Regions from separate parts of the Pectinatus frisingensis genome, predicted to be linked through region 2. Evidence: riboswitches for the same ligand, from Rfam matches in the RefSeq annotation. Region 2 holds a riboswitch; the other holds the start of a gene.

Region 1 (3,431 bases), 1.2 Mb from region 2:
TTGTAGATATTTTAAAAGATCAGATGCAAAGTGATTTTTCAAAGAATTTTAATTGGCGCGACGAGCTAAAGAAAATACGGCAAGATGGTTATTCTCTTATGTATCGGTCAATGCAGCTGCCAGAACAGCTGTCGGATATGATAAAAATGACGATGAGTGGGCAGACTAAGGTCAATCTTGATTTGACCGGTTCAGAGGAACCGTTGAAAAATTTTGACAAAATGATAAATAAACTTATAATCGGCATTATAAGTTCAGCTCTGCTGCTGGGATCTTCTATTATTTGTACAACCAATATGACACCTAAATTTCTGGAAATTCCTTTTTTAGGCGTTTTGGGATATTTGGCAGCGCTTATTTTATGCGCCCGCCTTTTGATAAGTATTTGGCGACATCGTTAAAAATCAAATGCAGAAGCAGTATAATTTGTTTTGTGGCAAAAATATGAAAGAGGCGATTTAGTTGCGTGGCATACGCGGGGCAATAACGGTAGAAAAAGATAATAAAACAGAAATATATGAGGCTGTTCAGGAATTGTTAAGGGTAATAATGTTAAAAAATGAGTTGACTGTGGATGATATCGGGGCGGCTATTTTTTCAGCGACACATGATGTAACAGCGGCTTTTCCGGCAGCAGCGGCACGCTGTCTGCCAGGTTGGAATTTAGTGCCGCTTTTTGATGCTCAGCAGATGGCAGTGGATAATAGCATCGAAAAATGTATAAGAGTGCTGCTTTTAACCGATAGTTCTAAAAAACAGTCGGAAATAGAACATGTTTATTTGGGTGGGGCAAGAAAATTGAGACCGGATATAAGTGTGATATAATCTTGGTTAATTGTATTGATATTGAATCTTGCTTTTAAGTTGACAGTCCCATTTGTTAAAAGACAGTTGATTATCAATGATAGAGGACTGTATAAATATTCATAAAGCAGAAAAGGCTAAAAGATTAATGATAATTATTAATCATGATAATGCGAAGCTGATAGAAAAGTATTGACAAGTGAAAATATGAGTCATATAATAAACAGGAATTAAATATTGTTCCGGTAAGTAAGGCTACTGCAAGGATATGGACTGTTGCCGCGGAGTGGTGGAGACACTATGAGAAGGTTTGAACAGGTGATATCGAAAAACAAGGTATCATCTAATACAGTTTCACCGCCTTGCAAAGTTAAAGCTCAAACGGTGGCGTGGTGTTTTTGCACTGCGAAAATATTATTTGATATTTTCCCATGTCTGCGGTTTGTAACCGGGACATGGGTTTTTGTTTTATTTGAGGAGATGAATGTATGATGGATGATGGAAGTATTCGAAAAATGCCGGACTGAGGAAATTTAATTGGTTTTTAGTGATATTAAGCATAGATTTTTATCAATGAGTTAATATAAATAATATTTTCCACAGTCAGGCATTAAGAAAAACAATAAAATGAATTATTTTTCTTAATTGAATTGACTGTGGATTTTTTGCGCCCTTTTTTAAGTGGAAATGGTTAAATGATCTGCAAAAATCCATTATGAAAAGGGGATGGACACAGTGTTTACGATGTTTTTGATGAGATTGGGAATAGCGGTGCTAGCCGGTATTTTGATTGGTATAGAACGTCAGCTGACAGGGCATCCGACCGGAGTTCGGATCAATACACTAGTCAGCTTGGGAGCGTGTGTTTTTGTGTTGTTTTCTATGATAATTGAACCGGAGCATGCGGCGGATCTGTCCAGAGTGGCAGCGCAGATAGTTTCGGGAGTTGGTTTTTTATGCAGTGGAATTATTTTTAAAGAAGGTACTAGTGTACGCGGATTAAATACGGCAGCGACTATTTGGTGTTCAGCTGCGATTGGCGTACTTGCCAGTACCGGACAGTATGCTATTGTTTTGGCGGCTACGGGGGTATTGCTTATGGTTAATTTATTGTTGCGGCCATTTGCTAATTGGCTGAAACCTTTGGAATGTTTTGATGAAACGGAGAATGTATATCATATTTGTGTGACTTGCATGGAAAGAGAGGAATTGACCATACGAGAAAAAATCATGAATTATATCGCAGATACAAAATTAAAACTCATTAAACTGGAAAGTGGTGATATTATTGGTGAAAAAGTGGAAATTGAAGCAGTGGTTTCGTGTTATGGCAAACAAAGAAATGTAATTGCAGAAAAATTGATTGCCCGCTTGAGTATTAATAAAGGGGTAATCGGGGTCGGATGGAAAAATTTATAAATTGTATCGAACTGAAAGGGGTGAGGACAATGGATGATGCTGGTGGTCATCACAGGATAAACTTTGGGGAAAATAATAAAAAATTCAGATGTATTGATAAATATCTTATTTATATAAAAAGAATAGTTATCAATACATCTGAAAAGATAAATTCCTCATAGCAAAATATGGAGGGAAGACAATGAAAAAAAGTGAAAATTTAAAAATGAAGGTTCAAAGAGAAAAAATCGAAAAAAGGCTTTTATCAGCAGTTAACAACAAAGAAAAATTTTTACGGACAGTGAACACGGATATAGATGGATTATCATCGGAAGTAATAGAAAATAATCGTGAGCTTTATGGTAATAATAAAATAGTACATGGTAAAAGGCTGTCGTTTTTAAAAAAGATAACGAAAGCTTTCATTAATCCGTTTACGTCCATTTTGATATTTTTAGCGCTTATATCATCTTTTACAGATATAATTATTCCAATATATCAAAATTCACCTGATGATGTGGACCCTACTTCCGTAATAATTATTTTGACGATGGTTATCATTTCAGGGTTACTGCGATATGTACAAGAATCACGCAGCGGCGCTGCCGCATCGAAATTATTGGAAATGATTACGACAACAGCTACTGTGGAAAGAAAGGAAACAGGGCTGGCAGAAATCCCCATTGACGATATAGTTGTTGGTGATATTGTACATTTATCAGCAGGGGATATGATTCCTGCCGATGTTTGTCTTTTGCAGGCAAAAGATTTATTTATCAGTCAATCAGTATTGACCGGTGAAAGTGAACCAGTCGAAAAATTTGTAGTAGAACAACCCGGTAAAAAGGGAAGTATGACGGAATACGAAGACTTAGTTTTTATGGGCTGCAATGTTTTAAGCGGCACAGCCAAAGCTGTGGTGGTGACTACAGGCAATGATACGTTATTTGGCACTATGGCTCAGGCAGTAGTTAAAAAACCGGCGATAACTAGTTTTGAAAAAGGGGTAAATTCCGTATCATGGGTGTTGATTCGGTTTATGTTGGTGATGGTTCCGGTTATTTTTTTCATTAACGTATTTACCAAGGGAAGCTGGTTTGATGCATTTCTATTCGGCATTTCTGTTGCAGTGGGACTGACTCCGGAAATGCTGCCGATGATTGTTACGACATGTCTGGCCAAAGGGGCAGTATCTATGTCCAAGGAAAAAACGATAATTAAAAATTTGA
Region 2 (3,431 bases):
CTGATCCTGACGGACCAAGCACTGCTAAAAATTCTCCCTCTTTCACTTGGAGATTTATATCTTCCAAAACAACAGAATCATCGCTGCCTTTTATTTTAAACGTTTTATTTATTCCTTTTAATTCCAGTAAATTATCCATTCTTAACTTCTCCTATTCAATCTAAATGATATTTGGTCTGTGCTAAATAATATAATTTATGCCAAAGAAAATGATTTATAAATACTACTATCACACACATAACAGTGAGTCCCACCAAAATTTCATTCCAATTGCCCGATGAAGTCGATGAGTTTATATAAGCACCGATTCCTGATGCCGTCAGAGTAATATCCTTCCAGCTGACCAGTTCTGACACAATACTAGCGTTCCATGCTCCACCGGACGCGGTTATAAGACCAGTTACCAGATTGGGAAATATACTAGGAAGGATAAATGAGCGCCATTTTTTCCAGCCTGCTAATTCAAAAACATCAGCTGCTTCCAATAAATCATTTGGTATACTCATTGCTCCGGCAATTACATTAAATAATATATACCACTGAGTGCCAAGCATCATCAGCAAAATTGACCCATATTCAAAATCTACATTGTACTGGACAAATAAAATAGTAATGAATGGAAAAAGCATGTTTGCCGGAAAAGATGCGGCCATTTGTACTATTGGCTGCATTTTTTGTGATAATTTAGGATTGAGCCCTATTTTAACTCCTACAGGAATTGTCCACAGCGCACCAAGCAGTAAAGCCGTAAAAACACGTCCTGCTGTACATAATCCCAGCATAAAAGCCCCGCTTATTTCAGACATGCCTATATTATACAGCATAGCAGCTGCTTCCATCGCGGGCTTGTATAATAACCAAATAAAAAATATAATTACAATTACTTTGGCTATCCTTTGCCCGGTTAATGCTTCGGGAGTTTTTCTGTACATTTCAGAAACATCATCTATTTTGTCTACCGACCGCATGGCAATTTTATTAACCGACCGGCCCAATGGGACGAATAATCTATGATAAAGCCACTGTACAATAAAAGATTTATACAAAATATTATAAACGAACGATGTAGGTTGAATATCAGACTCAGATAATTCCAACTTAAAACGCTGTCCCCACACTACCAAAGGCCGCCAAAAGAACTGATCCACTAATAAAATCATGACCAGCATCGTTACCATCGCATACAGCATGGCCTGAATATTACCAGAATCAACTGCGACAGCCAAATATGAACCTATTCCCGGCAGATGAATATCTTCACCCAATACACTTATTGCCTCGCTGGCTGCCAAAAAAAACCAGCCGCCGCCAAAAGACATCATGCCATTCCAAATCAATCCTATTGCCGAAATAGGCAATTCAAGATTAATAAATCTCCGCCAGGCGTTGAAATGCAACATTTGCGACGCTTCTGTCAGATCCTTGGGTATAGTAATCAGCGAATGATAAAAACTAAAAGTCATATTCCATGCCTGTCCTGTAAAAATTGCTAAAATAGATGCACATTCCACACCGAACAGACTATGAGGAAACGCTGCCATAAGCGCTGCTATCGTAACCGATAAAAACCCCAAAACAGGTATTGACTGCAAAATATCAAGAATTGGTATCATTATTGCCCCTGCAGATTTAATTTTTGCAGCTATATAACCATAAACCAATGTAAAAATCAAAGAAAAAATAAAGGCAATGAACATTCGCAGTAAAGATCTACCGGCATAATAGGGCAGCATCGCCGGTGAAAGACTTATTTCAAGATGCTCTCCCTGAGAAAAAGGGGCATTCATCCCCATTCCTAATTTCAATATAGCATATAAAATAATAAAAATAATGCAAAGTATTCCTACATCCATTAAAGAAAATTTTCTTCTTGACAGGGATTTGGTAAATATTTCCATAAGGTACCTCCTACGATAATTGTAAATATTTTTTTACCGCCACCAGAGCCATCGTCCATATTTACCACCACCCTTATCAAAATAAATTTTTGTAACTAAATACAAAAACCCTCTCAAAAATCATGAGAAGGTTCCAAAACATCCGCTGCAGATTTCAATCGTCCAAGCTTTAGCACTGCATAACGTAGAGTAAATACTCAGCTATCTCGGGTAATACCTTATTTCGATAACACCTGTCCTACCCCTTGGCATCTCTCGATGTTTCCGGGCAATAGCCTATGTTTATTGCAGGAACCTCACCTAACAAAACTATATTAATTTTCCACTGGCTTATCTTAGCACTATGAATAATAAAATGCAATGTATTTTTCACTATTTACACAAATTTAACGTATTTTATTATGGCTGGCAAAAACCGCTGCAAAAATCAACAGCGGTTTAATTTATATTACTCCGTTCATAAAGTCAGCTTTGTTTTAATACGTTTTACAGCCCTTTTTGTATTTTCCTTATCGCCGAATGCTGTAAGCCGAAAATAACCTTCCCCTGAAGGGCCAAAACCGGCTCCTGGTGTCCCGACAATATTTGCCTCAGACAATAATTTATCAAAAAAGTCCCATGACTTCATATCATTAGGTGTCTTAAGCCAGATATACGGAGCATTGATCCCGCCAAAATATTCTATACCGGCCCCGTCTAATCCCTCTCTAATTATCCTGGCGTTATCCATATAATAATTTATGGTCTGCATTATTTCCTTTTGCCCTTGTTCAGTCACAACAGCTTCCGCAGCCCGCTGAACAATATACGCCGTACCATTGAATTTAGTCGTATGGCGACGATTCCACAATGGATTTAAAGCCTGCTTTTCCCCTGCTTTAGTACGGGCAAAAACTGTTTTCGGTATAACTGTATAACCACAGCGCATTCCCGTAAAACCAGCGGTCTTAGAAAATGATCTGAACTCTATAGCTACATCTCTGGCTCCATGTATTTCATAGATAGTCCTGGGAATATCAGCTTCTGTTATATAATAGGCATAAGCAGCATCATATAAAATAACAGCATCATTTTGTCTGGCATATTCTATCCATTTTGCAAGCTGTTCTCTGGTCAAAGTTGTCCCTGTAGGATTATTAGGGCAACATATATATATCATATCAACATGCTGTTTCGGTATTTTAGGAACAAAATTATTATCCGCCGTGCATGGCATATATACCACATTGGAAAAAATTCCCTTAGTTTCATCATAGCCGCCCGTACGTCCAGCCATAACATTAGTATCAAGATATACCGGATAAACCGGATCTGTTATCGCAATAATATTATCAGTACCAAATATTTCCTGAATATTGCCGCAGTCACTTTTTGCCCCGTCACTAACGAAAATTTCATCAGGTGCTATATCAGCTCCGTGAGCATGATATACTGTTTTAACAATCTTTTCCCGTAAAAAATCATATCCCTGTTCCGGTCCATAACCACGAAATGTACTGGCATCAGCCATTTCATCGACTGCTTTATGTAAGG

The links. Region 2 has a riboswitch for magnesium ahead of F8M42_RS05755 (ABC transporter permease). Riboswitches for the same ligand answer to the same signal wherever they lie in the genome.
Region 1: linked by a shared signal. The riboswitch ahead of F8M42_RS11350 (MgtC/SapB family protein) and the one ahead of F8M42_RS05755 (ABC transporter permease) in region 2 are both predicted to bind magnesium.

The regions. Positions count from the first base shown of each region.
Region 1 covers NZ_CP045424.1:2,419,770-2,423,200, reverse strand. The annotation lists gene F8M42_RS11360 (ABC1 kinase family protein) at 1-401, shown strand, start outside; gene aroH (chorismate mutase) at 463-825, shown strand; M-box (ykoK) riboswitch at 1,039-1,200, shown strand; gene F8M42_RS11350 (MgtC/SapB family protein) at 1,549-2,223, shown strand; gene F8M42_RS13760 (hypothetical protein) at 2,253-2,384, shown strand; gene mgtA (magnesium-translocating P-type ATPase) at 2,405-3,431, shown strand, end outside.
Region 2 covers NZ_CP045424.1:1,229,215-1,232,645, reverse strand. The annotation lists gene F8M42_RS05760 (ABC transporter ATP-binding protein) at 1-139, opposite strand, end outside; gene F8M42_RS05755 (ABC transporter permease) at 156-1,898, opposite strand; M-box (ykoK) riboswitch at 2,045-2,213, opposite strand; gene F8M42_RS05750 (LL-diaminopimelate aminotransferase) at 2,356-3,431, opposite strand, start outside.